2 regions of the Pseudoxanthomonas sp. OG2 genome follow, and region 1 is predicted to be linked to the other one. Evidence: predicted binding sites of a transcription regulator. Region 1 holds the regulator's gene; the other holds the start of a gene.

Region 1 (8,336 bases):
TGCCCTGCAGATTCCCGCCGATACCGAACTGCATCGCGGGCGCGGCCTGATGCTGGGCCTGCTCTCGCGCCGGCTGCCGATCCTGCCGGTGGATCCGCTGGAACAGGGCGGCGTGATCGCCCTGGTCGGCCCGACCGGCGCCGGCAAGACCACCACCATCGCCAAGCTGGCCGCGGCCTATGCCGATCGCCACAACCCGCGCGACGTGGCCCTGGTCACCACCGACACCGTGCGCGTCGGCGGCCGCGAACAGTTGCACAGCTACGGCCGCCAGCTCGGCATCGCCGTGCACGAGGCCGACAGCGACGTGCGCCTGGCGCAGACCCTGGAACGCCTGCGCGACTACAAGCTGGTGCTGATCGACACCGCCGGCATGGGCCAGCGCGATCGCAACCTGGTCGGCCAGCTCAACTGGCTGCGCGCCGCCGGGCAGGTGCATACCCTGCTGGTGCTGCCGGCCAATTCGCACTTCGGCGACCTGGACGAGGTGGTCCGCCGCTTCAGCGGCGCCCAGCCGCACGGCGTGGTGCTGACCAAGGTGGACGAGACCGGCCGGCTCGGCAGCGCGCTGTCGGTGATCGTCGATCACCAGTTGCCGATGGCCTGGATCACCGACGGACAGCGCGTGCCCGAAGACCTGCACCGCGCCAGCGCGCCCAACCTGGTGCTGCGCCTGGACCAGCTGCGCCGCGAAGCCGACGAACCCAGCCACGCGGAGGCCATCCATGTCGCATGAACACCTGCTGCAGACCAACCCGCGCAGCACGCCGCCGCTGACCGGCGCCTTCCATCCGGTCCGCGTGATCGCGGTGACCGGCGGCAAGGGCGGCGTGGGCAAGACCAACGTGTCGGTCAACCTGGCCGCCTCGCTGGCCGAGATGGGCAAGCGGACCCTGCTGATGGACGCCGACCTGGGCCTGGCCAACGTCGACGTGCTGCTGGGCCTGGCGCCGAAATACACATTGGCGGATCTGGTCGCCGAACGCTGCCAGTTGGAGGACGTGCTGCTGGAAGGACCGGACGGCCTGCTGATCGTGCCGGCCTCGTCGGGTTTCCGGCACATGGCCGAACTCTCGCCGGCCGAACACGTCGGCCTGGTCAACGTGTTCTCGGAACTGCAGCGCGCCCTGGACGTGATGGTGGTGGATACCGCCGCCGGCATCACCGACAGCGTACTGACCTTCTGCCAGGCCGCGCAGGACACGGTGGTGGTGGTGTGTGACGAGCCGGCCTCGATCACCGACGCCTATGCGCTGATCAAGGTGCTCTCGCGCGAGCGCGGCGTGGACCGCGTGCACGTCATCGCCAACATGGTCCGCGACCCCAACGAGGGCCGCAAGCTGTACGAGAAGCTGGCCCGCGTGTGCGAACGTTTCCTCGGCGACGTCGCCCTGCACTATCTGGGGGCGGTGCCGCAGGACGACTGGCTGCGCCGCGCGGTGCAGCGCCAGCAGGCGGTGGTGAAGGCGTATCCGGGCAGTCCGTCGGCGCGCGCCATCAACGAGATCGCCCGGGTCACCGCACGCTGGCAGCCGCCTTCCGGCGCCCGGGGCAATGTCGAGTTCTTCGTCGAACGCATGATCAACCGGAGCGTGCCAGCATGAACACCGGCGCCGCCCAATACCGTGCCGTCCAGAAAGCGGCGGCCACCGACTTCGTCACGGTGCACGCGGACCTGGTCCGCCGCATCGCCCATCACCTGGCCGCGCGCCTGCCCGCCAGCGTGGAGATCGACGATCTGATCCAGGCCGGCATGATTGGCCTGCTGGAAGCCTCGCGCAGCTACGACGCCGAACAGGGCGCCTCGTTCGAGACCTTCGCCTCGATCCGCATCCGCGGTTCGATGATCGACGAGATCCGCCGCGGCGACTGGGTGCCGCGCTCGGTGCACCGGCGGGCCCGCCAGGCCGCCGCCACCGTGCGCGAAATCGAACAGCGCACCGGCCGCGCCGCCATCGCCACCGAGGTCGCGTCGGCGATGGAGATGCCGCTGCCCGAATACCTGCGCTTGCTGGAGGACGCCGCCCGCGGCCAGGTGCTGAGCCTGGAATCGCACATCGAGGACCATGGCGAACCGCAGACCGTGGTCACCGGCGGCCCCAACCCGCAGCAACAACTCGAGCGCAGCGAGTTCCGCCAGTCGCTGATCAAGGCCATCGGCCAGCTCCCCGAGCGCGAACAGCTGGTCCTGTCCATGTACTACGAACAGGAACTCAACCTCAAGGAAATCGGCGCCGTCCTCGGCGTCAGCGAATCCCGCGTCTGCCAGATCCACGGCCAGGCCATGCTGCGCCTGCGTGGTCGGCTGAATGTGTTCGAGAGCGTGGATGCCGGGTTGGAGGATTAGGCCGGGATTGGGGAGTCGGGATTGGGGATTCGCAAGAGCCTTTTGCTTTTGCCTCCCCCTTTGAAAAAGGGGGATTGAGGGGGATTTGCTTTGGGCGCCAACAGCAAGCGCTTCTCAACAGCCGAATGGCTGGTCAATCCCCCGTCGCCCGCTCCGCGGGCGCCCGCCCCCTTTTCGCTTTTAACAGCCGCATGGCTGGTCAAGGGGCTCTTTCAATCCCCAATCCCGAATCCCCAATCCCGGCCCCAGCCAATCCCGGCCCAAAAGTTTCCCCGCCACCTGCCGATAAGGCTCTCGAGCCCCCTCTACCCTGCTGCACCCGGAGCCCTTCGTGACAGCCAACAAGAACATGCGGATCCTGATCGTGGACGACTTCTCGACGATGCGCCGCATCATCAAGAACCTCCTCAACGATCTGGGCTACACCAATACCGCCGAGGCCGACGACGGCTCCAGCGCGCTGACCGCGCTGGCCCAGGGCAGTTTCGACTTCGTGGTGACCGACTGGAACATGCCGGGCATGACCGGCATCGAACTGCTCAAGGCCATCCGCGCCGACGATCGCTTCAAGACCCTGCCGGTGCTGATGGTCACCGCCGAGGCCAAGCGCGAGCAGATCATCGAAGCCGCCCAGAACGGCGTGAACGGCTACATCATCAAGCCGTTCACCGCGCAGACCCTGGAAGAGAAACTCGGCAAGATTTTCGAGCGCCTCGGAGCCGCCGCCTGATGGCTGCGGTCATGGAAGCCGGCAGCGCCCGCGCCGCGCTGGTCGAGCGCCTGCAGCACGCGCTGGACGCACTGGAACAGGGCGACGAGGCCGGCTGGCGGCGCGAGCTGGACACCATCGCCGCCTGGCGCACGCAGCCGATGATGCAGGGACTGGGCCGGCTGGCCCGCGAACTGGCGCAGACGCTGGGCGAGCTGCCGCCGACCCACGGTGCCGGCGATCTCGACGACGCCTGCGCGCGCCTGGATCACGTGGTCGCGATGACCGAACAGGCCAGCCACAAGACCCTGGATCTGGCCGAGCAGTGCCGCGGCCTGGCCGACCAGCTCAAGACGACCGCGCTCAGCGCCGAGCAGACCCAGCTGGTGGACCAGATCCGTTCCGGACTGTCGGAAATGGCGCTGGCGCAGAGCTACCAGGATCTCACCGGCCAGATCATCCGCCGCGTCGCCGGCATCGTCCGCCGCGTGCACGAGGGATTCGGCGAACTGGGCCTGCCGCCGCCGGAAAGGAAGAAGGACGACGGCCTGGCCGGTCCCGCGGTGGCGGGCCTGGACAAGGCGGCGTTCTCGCAGGACGACGCCGACGATCTGCTGTCGGGGCTCGGGCTCTAGCCGTCCGCCCACGCATCCCCGCCGATACCGAGCCAGCCATGTCCGCCGTCACGCCCGAAATCGCCGCCGACTTTCTCATCGAGGCCCAGGAAATCCTGGATCGCCTCGGCGAGCAGCTGGTGACGCTGGAACAGGATCCCGGCGACAGCGAACAGCTCAACGCCGTGTTCCGTGGTTTCCATACGCTCAAGGGCGGCGCCGGTTTCCTCGGCATCCAGGCGATGGTGAACCTGTGCCACGCCGCCGAGGAAGCGCTGGGCATGGTCCGCGCCGGCAAGGCGACCCTGGAAGCGGATCATTTCGACGCCGCCCAGCAGTCGCTGGACTGGCTGCAGCGCATGCTCGACGCGGTCGCCGCCGGCGAGGAGCCGCCGCACGCGCCGGCCACGCTGATCGCCCAGTTCGACGTCGATGCCGCGCCCGCGCCGGTCCGCGCTCCGGTGGCCACGCCCGCCGCCGGCGGGAATGATCTGATCACCGACGACGAGTTCGAGGCCCTGCTCGATCAACTGCATGGCGGCGCCACACCGCCTGCCACGGCCGTCGCGCCGGCGGGCGGAGATCTGATCAGCGAGGACGAATTCGAGGCCCTGCTGGATCAACTGCACGGCGGCGCCGTGCCCGGCGCCGCGACCGCCCGCCCTGCGCCCGCTGCCGCGCCCCAGTCCGCGCCGGTACGCCCGCCCGCGCCCGCGCCCGCCCCGGCCTCACCGGTCCGTCCGGCGCGCGCCAGCGAGGCCGAGCAGACCATCCGGGTGGACACCAAGCGGCTGGACGCGATCGTCAATCTGGTCGGCGAACTGGTGCTGTCGCGCAATCGCCTGAAGACCCTGCGCGCACGCCTGCGCGACGAGGAACTGGATCGCGCGGTCAGCGGCCTGGACATCGCCACCGCGCGCTTGCAGAACGCGGTCATGCGCACCCGCATGCAGCCGGTGGGCAAGGTGTTCTCGCGCTTCCCCAAGGTCGCCCGCGACGTCGCCCGCTCGCTCAAGAAGGAAGTCGATCTGGAGCTGATCGGCGCCGATACCGAGCTGGATCGCAACCTCGTCGAGGCCTTGTCCGATCCGCTCGTGCACCTGGTCCGCAACGCCATCGACCACGGCATCGAGCTGCCCGACCTGCGCGAGGCCACGGGCAAGCCGCGCAGCGGCCAGGTACGGCTGGCGGCGCAGCAGGAAGGCGACTACGTCACCATCGAGATCCGCGACGACGGCGCCGGCATCGATCCGGAGCGGCTGCGCGACAAGGCGCTGGAAAAGGGCCTGATCGAACCGGAAGCCGCCGCCCGCCTGTCGCACGACGAATGCCTGCAGCTGATCTTCCTGCCGGGCTTCTCGACCAAGACCGAGATCACCGACATCTCCGGCCGCGGCGTCGGCATGGACGTGGTGCAGTCGCGCATCCGCGAACTCAGTGGACAGATCCAGATCCATTCGCAGCTCGGCCGTGGCAGCCGCTTCCTGATCCGGGTGCCGCTGACCCTGGCGATCCTGCCGACCCTGCTGGTGCAGGCCGGTGATCCGGTCTACGCGCTGCCGCTGGCGCGGGTGATGGAAGTGCTGCACGCGCCGGCCTCCAGCCTGCGCTGGTTCGACGGCCAGGCCGTGCTGGATCGGCAGTCCACCACCCTGCCGCTGGTGGATCTGCGGCGCTGGCTGGGCGTGGAGGCGGTCAAGGCGCCGCTGCTGACCATCGTGGTGCTGCAGATGGGCGACCAGCGCTTCGGCCTGGTCGTGGACCAGGTGCGCGGGCGCGAGGAAGTGGTGATCAAGCCGCTGCCGCGCGCGGTGCGCGGCCTGCGCGGCTATGCCGGCGCGACCCTGATCGGCGATGGCCGCATGGCGCTGATCCTGGACGTCGACGGCCTGCGCGAAGCGGCCGCGTGAATCCGCGCCACCCGCTCCCTTCCCCCGCTCGCGGGGGAAGGTGCCCGAAGGGCGGATGGGGGCAACACGCCCCCCGTAAAGCGGAACACGCTTCGCTGCTTTTCACACACACGAATGCCGCCCCGAAGGAACAGACCGGTCACGGACTCGCGGATTCGTTGCGATGGCAGGAGCTCACGGCCGGAGGCCGCTCCTACCTGGTCCGGCATTGCGGCAAACCTGAAACAAACCGGTAGGAGCGGCCTCCGGCCGCGAGCCCTTCCGCCCCTCAACCGAAAGCCGAACAGACCCCGCTAGCGCACCCGTCCCCCAACCCGCCAACTCAAGTCCGGACCGCCAGCGCCGATACCACTGCATATGGACATCTTCAGCCTCATCGGTCTCATCCTCGCCCTGGTCGCCCTGGTCGGCGGCAGCATCCTCAAGGGTGCCGGCGTGTCGTCGCTGTGGTCCTCGGCGGCTTTCGTCATCGTCATCCTCGGCACCGTCGCGGCCATCCTGGTGCATACGCCGCCGGCGGTGTTCAAGCGCGCGGTGTCGATTGCGCGCTGGGTGATCCGCCCACCGGGCGCCGATCACGACGGGCTCGTCGCGCAGATCGTCGAGTGGAGCAACATCGCCCGCAAGCAGGGCCTGCTGGGGCTGGAGCCGCTGGTCAACGAACAGAGCGATCCGTTCCTGAAGAAGGGCCTGCAGATGCTGGTCGACGGGCTGGAACCGGAGGCCATCCGGCACATGCTGGAAATCGACCTCAACAGCCAGGAGCACCAGGATCTGGCCGCGGCCAAGGTGTTCGAAGCGATGGGCGTGTATGCACCGACGCTGGGCATCATCGGCGCCGTGTTCGGCCTGATAGCGGTGATGAAGAACCTGGCCGACCCGAGCAAGCTGGGCCACGGCATCGCCGCTGCGTTCACCGCCACCATCTACGGCATCGCCTCGGCCAACCTGTTCTTCCTGCCGGTCGCCAGCAAACTCAAGAGCGTGATCGGCGGACAGAGCCGCGAGCGCGAAATGATCATCGAAGGCCTGATCGCGATTGCCCAGGGCGAGAACCCGCGCAACATCGAATCCAAGCTGGCCGGCTTCCTGCACTGATCGGGCACCCGCATGGCACGCCGGAAATCCCACGAGGAACACGTCAACCACGAGGCCTGGGCCATTCCCTACGCCGATCTGATGACGTTGCTGCTGGCCTTCTTCGTGGTCATGTACGCCATCTCCACCCTCAACGAGGGCAAGTACCGGGTGATGGCCGACGCGCTCACCGCCGCGTTCGGCGGCGCGCCGCGCACGATCAATCCGGTCCAGGTCGGCAACCACCAGCTGCAGGGCGCCGATTTCGATCGCCCCTCGCCGATCAAGTCCGGCGCCAAGCAGGGCCCCTCCGCCCCTTCGCCGGCACCCAACGTGACCCTGCTGGCGGCAATGGCCTCGCAGATGAACATGAGCGTGGACGCCAAGGGCATGCAGAACGCCCACCAGCAACTCGACGCCATCGCCGACAACATCGAGAAGGCGCTGGCGCCGCTGGTCGACCAGAAGCTGGTGGTGGTGCGCCGCGCCGAACTCTGGCTGGAAGTGCAGATCAACAGCGACATCCTGTTCGCCACCGGCTCGGCCGCCCTGGAACCGGCCGCGCAGAGCACCGTGTCCAGCCTGGCCGACGTGCTGGCCGGCGTGCCCAACGGCGTGCGCGTGGAAGGCTACACCGACGACCGTCCGATCCGGACCTACCAGTTCCCATCCAACTGGGAACTGTCGGCGGCGCGCGCGGCCAGCGTGGTGCACCTGTTCGTGCGCGACGGCATTCCGCCGGAACGACTGGCGATGATCGGCTACGGCGAGTTCCGTCCGATCGGCGACAACGCCACCGTGGAAGGCCGCAACAGCAACCGCCGGGTATTGCTGGTGATCCTGGCCAGCGAGGGCGAACACGCGCCGGGCGGATCGCTGCCGGCGATCGCCGCCGCACCCGCACTGCCGGCGATCGCGCCGGCCCAGGCCGAAACATTGACGCCCGCGACGGCCGCCGACGCCGACGCGATGGCGCCCACCCTTGAAGGAGGATCCAACTGATGCGCGTGTGGGCAATCGCCAACCAGAAGGGCGGCGTGGGCAAGACCACCACCACCCTGGCGCTGGGCCGTGGCCTGGCGATGCGCGGCCAGCGCGTCCTGCTGATGGATCTGGATCCGCACTCCTCGCTGACCCGCGCCTTCGGCCTGCCCGCCGAGCCGGCACCGGCCGGCGTGCTGGATCTGTTCGACCAGCCGACCGCGGAGCTGGGCCCGCTGGTGCGCGAAACCGGCATCGACAATCTGTCCTTCGTCGCCGCGCAGACCGCGCTGGCCACGCTGGAACGCCGCAGCGCCACCCAGCCCGGACTGGGCATGGCGCTGGCCAACGCGCTGGCGCGCGGCGGCCAGGACTACGACTACGTGCTGTTCGACTGCCCGCCCACGCTCGGCCTGCTGATGGTCAACGCGCTGGCTGCGGCCGATCGCGTGATCATCCCGACCCAGACCGAACCGCTGGCGCTGCATGGCCTCAATGGCATGTGCCGGACCGTGGACATGATCGAACGCTCGCGCCGCCGTCCGCTGCCGGCCTCGGTCCTGCCCACCCTGCACGACAAGCGCACCCGCACCGGCAACGACACCCTGCGGCAGATGCAGGAGACCCATGGCGATCGCGTGTGGGACGACGCCATTCCCAACGACACCCGCATCTGCAGCGTCGATGAACTGGTCAAG
Region 2 (8,336 bases), 2.1 Mb from region 1:
GTCGCGCAGACGCTCCTCGGTGGGATCCACCACCAGCCCGTCGTGCAGATCGAAGACCAGCTCGCCCACTTCGGTGAAGCCCCACAGGCCGCTGGCGCCCACGTGGCCCGCATACAACTCGTAGACCTTGTTGTGGTTGAGGAAGGTGACCTTGTAGAGCTTCTTTGCCATGGGGCGGGGAGTGGGGAAACCGATGCGATGGGGGGAAAGTGAGGCCGCCCCGCCGCCGCTTCAATAGCCCTGCCGCTTGCGCAGGCGCCGGGCGATGGCGGCACGGACGAACAGGGCGAACACCACCCCGAACAGGAATCCGGCGATGTGCGCCGACCAGGCCACCGCGCCGAAGGCCGGGCCGGTGTAGGCGAACACCACCTGCAGCAGCGCCCAGATGCCGATCAGCAGCGAGGCCGGCGCCTTGACGAATTCCAGGAACAGCCCGAGCGGCAGCACCACGCCGAGCTTGGCGGTCGGGAACAGCGCCAGGTAGGCGCCGATCACCGCCGAGACCGCGCCGCTGGCGCCGATCACCACTCGGTCGGGCGTACCGATGGTGAGCACCGCGGCCAGGTTGGCGACCGCGCCGCCCAACAGGAACAGGATCAGGAACCGCCACGGCCCCATGGTCCGCTCGGCCGGCATCCCGAAGATCAGCAGGAACACCAGATTGCCCAGCAGGTGGGCCCAGTCCGCATGCAGGAACAAGGCGGTGAACAGGCGCAGCACGCTGCCGTCCTGGAGATCGGCCAGCCAGGCCGGCAACGAGGTCAGGCCGCCGGACAACGCGCCCCATTCCTGCAGCAGCAACGGACGATCCGGTTGCATCGCCGCCCACAGGAACGCCAGCCACAACAGGCCCAGCAGCGCGGGCGTGGCCCAGCGCAGCGAAGGCTTCCGGCGGGAGGGCAAGGAGACGAACATACCGCCTCACTTTAACTCGCAGCGCCTGTCACCCGTGTCGTTTCCCTGTTCAGGAAAACCCCTCGGACCGTGCCAAGAGTTTGTTAGCTTTCGGTTAGAAGACATGGGTATACTGCATACGGCGTCGTATGTCGGGAGGGGCTTCCGGCGGACGAACCGGCGGGCATAACGCCGGTCGCTTCCAGCGGCGCATTGACCGTAACCCACGTCCTCCGGAGAGAGACACCATGCATTCCGTCAACAGTTTTGCCCGTATTTCCGCGCTGGCCTTCGGCATTGCCGGCGTTCTGGCTTTCGGTCAGGCGCACGGCGCCGCGTTCCAGCTGAAGGAAAACAGCGCCAAGGGTCTCGGCCGCGCGTTCGCCGGTTCGGGCAGCGCCCCGGGCGACGCCTCGGTGATCGCGACCAATCCGGCCGCGATGCGCCACATGAAGGAAACCCAATTCCAGGCCGACGTCAGCGCCATCAGCTTCTCGGCTGATTTCGAGGGCGGCGGACGCCTCGCCGGTCCGACCGGCGCGGGCACCGGCATGCCGATCTCCGGCGGCAACGGCGGCGACGCCGGCACCATCGCGGCGGTTCCGGCCGCGTACTTCCACACCATGATCGGCGAGAAGGCCCACCTGGGCGCGTCGCTGACCGTGCCGTTCGGCTTCAAGACCGAATACGACCGCAACTGGGTCGGCCGCTACCATGGCGTCAAGACCGACCTGAAGACCGCCGACCTCGGCCTGGCGATTTCCTATGACGTGAACCCCTACGTGTCCTTCGGCGCGTCGGTGTTCGTCGAGCGCCTGGAAGTGGACCTGAGCAACGCCGTCGATCTGGGCGCGGTGATGTTCTCGCAGGGCGGCGGCGCGCTTGGCTTCCTGCCGGGCAACGCCGACCTGTACAGCCAGCTCGAAGGCAGCAGCAATGACTGGGGCTTCACCGTCGGCGGCCTGTTCAGCGTCAACGACCAGACCCACATCGGCCTGAGCTACCGCTCCAAGGTCAAGCACGAGATCACCAACGGCAAGGCCACCTTCACGGCGACCAATGCCCGGGCCACCCAGGGCCAGGCGGTGCTGGCCGCGCGCGGCCTGTTCGTGAACACCGGTGGCCGCGCGACCATCGAACTGCCGGCCTCGGCGACCCTGAGCTTCACCCGCCAGGTCAACGACAAGCTGACCATCATGGCCGACGTGACGCGCACCTTCTGGGCGCCCTCGTTCGACGCGGTCACTGTCGACTTCCAGTCGAACCAGCCGAACAACGTGCTGCCGTTCCACTACCGCGACACGACCTTCAGCTCGATCGGTGCGGACTACCGCCTGAGCGACACGCTGACCCTGCGCGGCGGCGTGGCCTACGACCAGACCCCGACCACCGCCGAGCACCGCGACGTGCGCGTGCCGGACACCAGCCGCAAGTGGCTGTCGCTCGGCCTGACCTGGGCGCCGTCGGAAAAGGCGGAGTACAGCTTCGGCTACACCCACCTGTTCACCAAGGACCCGACCGTCGATCAGGTCTCGGCGACCGGCAGCACGCTGTCCGGTTCCTACGACGTGGCGGGCGACGTGCTGGCAGCTTCGATCAACTACAAGTTCTGATCGAATCCCGGCATTGCCGACGCGACACCGGAAACCCCGCTTCGGCGGGGTTTTTCTTTTCCGTGATCGCGCCATTGAATGCGGGCGTGTTGCCCGAGCTAGAGCACAGGCGCGGGATGCATCCGCAGTTCGACGCGATTGCGTCCATTGCGCTTGGCCGCGTAGAGGGCCTCGTCCGCCAGCCGCACCAGATCGTTGAATCCGGTGTGGCGATAGCGGGTGTGGGCGATGCCCAGGCTGACGGTGACCCGGAAAGCGGGCGCGGGGAATTCCAGCGACATCACCTGCGTGCGGATGCGTTCGGCCAGCCGATGCGCGACTTCCGGCGAGGTCTCGCGCAGCACCAGCATGAATTCCTCCCCGCCCAGGCGCACGAACAGATCGTTGCTGCGGATGCATCCGCGCACCACGTCTGAAAACCGCTGCAGGACCTGATCGCCGGTTTCGTGGCCGTGGTGATCGTTGACCGCCTTGAAGTGATCCAGGTCCAGCGCGATCACCGCGAGCCCGCCTTCCAGGGTGACGAAGCGGGCGCTGGAACGCAGTTCGCTGTCCAGGCCCCGGCGGTTCAATGCGCCAGTGAGCGGATCCAGCAGCGCGCTCTGGCGCAGCGCTTCCGCGGCGCGGAAGCTGGCCAGCATCAGCATGCAGAAATTGAGCATGAACCAGATCGACAGATCCGCGTTCACCCATGACGGATTCGGGCCATAACGCCCGGTCAGCGCATGTGCGAGATCGCGGCCATAGAGGTACAGAAGCGCCACGCACGCGGTCATCATCAGCCGGGCGGGCACATGGTCCGGGCCGGCCCGCAACAGGCGCAGCTGCCAGATCACCACCGCCAGCGCGAACACCTCCACCGCGCTCATCGCCGCGCCTTGTGCGTCCTGGATATCCCCATGGCCGTAGAGCAGCCAGCCGCCCAGCGGCAACGCCAGGGCCAGCGGCATGAGCGCGCGTTCACCGGGAAGGAGCGCGCGCTGGTGCACGAACTGGATCACCGACCACGCCAGGCCAATCAGGCCGGCACAGGCCAGCAGCCCACCCAGCCCGGCGATGGCATGCGCCAGATCCTGCGCGCCGGAACGCGAAGCCACCTGCGAGGTGCCGTCGAGCAGGGCCGCGCCCAGCGAGTAGACGAAATGGGCCACGCCCCAGGCAGTGATGCCGCGCACGCCGCGCGATACCCGCGACACGTAGAAGAAAAGTCCCAGCAGCACCGCCGCCAGCGCGCAGTCGCTAATCAGCAGATGGTAGAAATCGGTGGTCATCAAGCCGGTCTTGCCTTTGGCGCAGTGCAACGTCCTGTTCCCCGTACCAACGCAGAACGCGGCCAATTCCGGCTATCGGCGGGAAAGTGGCGCGGCGGAGCGCCACGGCCGCATTCAGGGTTGCATCTCGACCCGGTTGCGGCCCTTGCGCTTGGCCGCGTACAACGCATCGTCCGCGCGTCGCATCAGCTCCACGAACGGCTCTCCGTCGCTTCCCCCGAAAGCGATGCCCAGGCTGATCGTCACCCGGAACGGGCGCCCCTCGGGAGGACTGAACTCCAGCCGCATCATCTGGTTGCGCAGGCGCTCGGACAGGTGTCGCGCGGTTTCGCGATCGGTTCCCGGCATGACCACCGCGAATTCCTCGCCCCCCATGCGCGCGAACAGTTGATCGCTGCGCAGGCCGCTGCGCACGGTTTCGCTGAAGCGTTGCAGGACCCGATCGCCGGTGTCGTGGCCATGGCGATCATTGATCGCCTTGAAATGATCCAGATCGATGGCGATGACGCTGAGTCCGGGCTGGTCGCGATCCGGCCAACTGCTGAGTTCGCCGTGCAGGCCGCGCCGGTTCAGCGCACCGGTCAGCGGATCGAACATGGCGCTGAGCTTGAGCGATTCGGCGGCGCGGAAGCTGCATAGCATCAGCATGCAGAAATTGAGCATGAACCAGATCGACAGGTCCACGCTGACCCAGATCTCGTCGAAACCGAAATGGCTGAGCGACCACCCGGGCACCACGCTGCCGTACAGCACCGCCAGCAGTCCACACCCCAGCATCATCATCCGCGCGGGCAGCCGGTAGGGATCCTCGCGCAGGACATGCAGGTGCCAGATCATCCACAACAGGACCAGCAATTCCACGCAATTGAGGACGACGCTCTGCGCCTCCCAGCCACCGCCCAGGCCCCAGACCAGCAGCGGCGGCGCGACGGCCATGGGCACGACCGCGATTTCCAGCCGGTGCAGTGCGCGCCGCCGGGCGAACTGCACGACCGCCCAGCCCAGCGCCGCCATCCCGCCGCACAGGACGGCCGAACCCAGGTGGGTGGACAACGCGGCTGCGGTTGCCAGGCCGGCGTCGGCGAAAGTGGCCGTGCCGGCGTCGAACAGGGTCGCCCCGATCGTGTAGACCAGGTGCGCGGCGCCCCAGGTGAACGCGCCCTGGATGTTGCGCGACACCCGCGCCACGTACCAGAACAGGACGAACAGCACGACCGCCAGCAGGCAGTCGCTCAATAGCGTCAGCAAAACCGCCCAACTCATCCGCCTGCCAGCCCCTGGATCCCCATGGGCATGTTATCGGCACTACGTCACAAAACAACAGGGCCGCGCGAGGCGGCCCTGAGGGGGAACGACGGCCTGGCGGCCTCTGCCGGAACTCAGTCGCCCAGGGTCAGCAGCGAGGCATTGCCGCCGGCGGCCGTGGTGTTGACGGTCACGGTCTTTTCGGTGGCGAAGCGCGGCAGGTAGTGCGGACCGCCGGCCTTGGGGCCGGTGCCGGACAGGCCCTGGCCGCCGAACGGCTGCACGCCCACCACCGCGCCGATCTGGTTGCGGTTGACGTAGACGTTGCCGACCTTGACCCGCGCGGCGATGCGATCGACCGTCTCGTCGATGCGCGAGTGCACGCCCAGGGTCAGGCCGAAACCGGTGGCGTTGATGGCGTCGATCACCTGGTCGAGCTGATCGGCCTTCCAGCGCACCACGTGCAGGGCGGGTCCGAAGATCTCGCGATGCAACTGGTCCAGCGACTTCAGCTCCCACGCACGTGGCGCGAAGAAGGTGCCGTGGGCGGCGTCCTCGCCCAGGTTGGCCTGCTTGATCAGGCGGGCTTCGGTGGCCATGCGCGCGGCGTGGTCCTCCAGGATCTTCAGCGCGTCGGCGTCGATCACCGGGCCGACGTCGGTGGACAGCAAGCCGGGATCCCCGACCTTCAGTTCCTCCATCGCGCCGGCCAGCATGGTCATCACCTTGTCGGCGATGTCGTCCTGCACGAACAGCACGCGCGCGGCCGAGCAGCGCTGGCCGGCGGAGGTGAAGGCCGAACCGATGGCGTCCTTGACCAGCTGTTCCGGCAGCGCCGAGGAGTCGGCGATGAACGCGTTCTGGCCGCCGGTCTCGGCGATCAGCACGCCGATGGCGGCATCGCGCGCGGCCAGCGAGCGGTTGATCGCGCGAGCGGTCTCGGTGGAACCGGTGAAAGCCACGCCGGCCACGCGCGGATCCTTGGTGAGCGCGGCGCCGACGGTGGCGCCGTCGCCGGGCAGGAACTGCAGCACGCTTTCCGGGATGCCGGCTTCGTGCAGCAGTTTCACCGCCGCGTGGCCGATCAGGTTGGTCTGTTCGGCGGGCTTGGCGATGACACTGTTGCCGGCGGCGAGCGCGGCACTGACCTGGCCAAGGAAAATCGCCAGCGGGAAGTTCCACGGACTGATGCAGACGAACACGCCACGGCCGTGCAGCTGCAGCTCGTTGGATTCGCCGGTCGGGCCGGGCAGGCGTTCGGCGGCGCCGAACTGCGCGCGCGCCTGGGCGCCGTAGTAGCGCAGGAAATCCACCGCCTCGCGCACTTCGGCGACGCTGTCGGGCAGGGTCTTGCCGGCTTCCTTCACGCACAGCGCGATGTACTCGGGCATGCGCTGTTCCAGCAGGTCGGCGGCGTGCTCCAGGATCGCGGCGCGGCTGGCGGCCGGGGTGCGATCCCAAGTCGGCTGCGCGGCCACGGCGTTCTGCAGCGCTTTTTCCACCGCCGCGCCGTCGGCCGGTTGCCATTCACCCACGGTCTGGCGGCGATCGGCCGGGTTGGTCACCGGCAGCGCCGCGCCCGCGACCACCGCGCCCGGCACCAGCGCCGCCGCGCGCCACGGCTTGACCGCGGCATTGACGCGCTCGGCCAGCACGCGCAGGTCGTTGTCGTTGGCGAGGTTGGCGCCCATGGAGTTGTTCCTGTCAGAAGTCGGGATGGGGGCTGCCTGGTTGCGGAAGAGATCGCGCGGCAGCGGGATGCGGGGATGCGGGATGGAATCGAACGCGGACACGGTTTCCACCGGGTCGCGGATCAGGTCCTCGATGGCCACGTTCTCGTCGGTGATGCGGTTGACGAAGCTGGAATTGGCGCCGTTCTCCAGCAGGCGGCGGACCAGGTACGGCAGCAGATCCTCGTGCGAGCCGACCGGCGCGTAGACGCGGCAGGGCACGCCCAGGCGGTCGGCGGGAATCACTTCCGCGTACAGGTCGTCGCCCATGCCATGCAGCTTCTGGTGCTCGTACGGGCGGCCCCGGGCAATCGAGCGGATCGCGGCGATGGTCTGTGCGTTGTGGGTGGCGAACATCGGATACAGCGCGTCGCCGTGCTCGAACATGCGTCGCGCGTTGGCCAGGTAGGACACGTCGGTGTTCGGCTTGCGGGTGAACACCGGATAGCCCGGATGGCCGTCGATCTGCGCGCGCTTGACCTCGGCGTCCCAGTAGGCGCCCTTGACCAGCCGCACCGGCATGCGCCGGCCGACCCGGCGGGCCAGATCGGCGAGGAAGTCGATCACGTAGGGCGTGCGCTTCTGGTACGCCTGCACGGCCAGGCCGTAGCCTTCCCAGCCGTCCAGCGACTGGTCGGAGAAGGTGGCCTCGATCAGATCCAGCGACAGTTCAAGCCGGTCGGCTTCCTCGGCGTCGATGGTGAAGCCGATGCCGTACGACTTGGCCAGCTGAGCCAGTTCCAGGATGCCCGGCGCCAGTTCCTTCATCACCCGCGCGCGCTTGGCGTGCTCGTAGCGCGGATGCAGGGCCGAGAGCTTGATGGAGATGCTGGGAGCGGCGAAGACGTCGGGGAAGGGGCCCGTCTTGCCGATTGAATGGATGGCCTTCCGATAGGCCTCCAGATAGCGTGCGGCGTCCTTCGAGGTCAGCGCGCCCTCGCCCAGCATGTCGAACGAATAGCGGTAGTTGGCGTTGTCGCCCTTGCGCGAACGGCCCAGCGCTTCCTCGATGGTCCGGCCCATCACGAACTGGTGGCCCATGATGCGCATGGCCTGGCGCACCGCCAGCCGGATGACCGGCTCGCCGACGCGGCCGATCAGGCGCTTGAAGGCGCCGGGCACGTCGTGGCGGGTCAGATCGTTGAGATTGACCAGCCGGCCGGTCAGCATCAGGCCCCAGGTGGAGGCGTTGACCAGCACCGAATCGCTCTGGCCCAGGTGCTTTTCCCAGTCGGCGTCGCCCAGCTTGTCGCGGATCAGCTTGTCGGCGGTTTCCTGGTCCGGAATGCGCAGCAGCGCCTCGGCCACGCACATCAGCAGCACGCCTTCCTCGCTGCCCAGGTCGTACTGGCGCATGAAGGCCTCGATGGCGCCCTGATCCTGGGCGCGGGCGCGGACCCGCGCGACCAGATCGGCGGCCAGCGCCTGCGCGCGGGCCTGCTCGTCGGCCGGCAGCCGGGCCTGGGCGAGCAGTTCGCGCACGTGTTCGGCTTCGTCGCGCAGCCAGGCCGCGGTGATGGCGGCCCGCAGGGCCGACGGCGGGGCGGGGAGTTCGGGGGAAACGATGCCGGCGGTCGCCG

What was found. The regulator FliA, encoded in region 1, starts transcription of late flagellar genes. The targets are predictions, from matches to a motif close to TAAAGTTTNNCNNNCNNNGGCCGATAA.
Region 2: FHW78_RS11545 (GGDEF domain-containing protein) is a predicted target of FliA. The motif match lies at 5,078-5,104, and genes of this name have one in related genera.

The regions. Positions count from the first base shown of each region.
Region 1 covers NZ_JACHYM010000001.1:419,400-427,735, forward strand. Annotated here, with positions in the region: gene flhF (flagellar biosynthesis protein FlhF) at 1-736, shown strand, start outside; partial or broken gene FHW78_RS01865 (MinD/ParA family protein) at 792-1,604, shown strand; gene FHW78_RS01870 (RNA polymerase sigma factor FliA) at 1,601-2,347, shown strand; gene cheY (chemotaxis response regulator CheY) at 2,697-3,077, shown strand; gene FHW78_RS01880 (protein phosphatase CheZ) at 3,077-3,691, shown strand; gene FHW78_RS01885 (chemotaxis protein CheA) at 3,730-5,580, shown strand; gene FHW78_RS01890 (flagellar motor protein) at 5,938-6,678, shown strand; gene motD (flagellar motor protein MotD) at 6,691-7,659, shown strand; gene FHW78_RS01900 (ParA family protein) at 7,659-8,336, shown strand, end outside.
Region 2 covers NZ_JACHYM010000001.1:2,525,692-2,534,027, forward strand. Annotated here, with positions in the region: gene FHW78_RS11525 (DUF1820 family protein) at 1-171, opposite strand, end outside; gene FHW78_RS11530 (rhomboid family intramembrane serine protease) at 232-918, opposite strand; gene FHW78_RS11535 (outer membrane protein transport protein) at 1,146-2,510, shown strand; gene FHW78_RS11540 (GGDEF domain-containing protein) at 2,609-3,811, opposite strand; gene FHW78_RS11545 (GGDEF domain-containing protein) at 3,896-5,029, opposite strand; gene putA (bifunctional proline dehydrogenase/L-glutamate gamma-semialdehyde dehydrogenase PutA) at 5,161-8,336, opposite strand, start outside.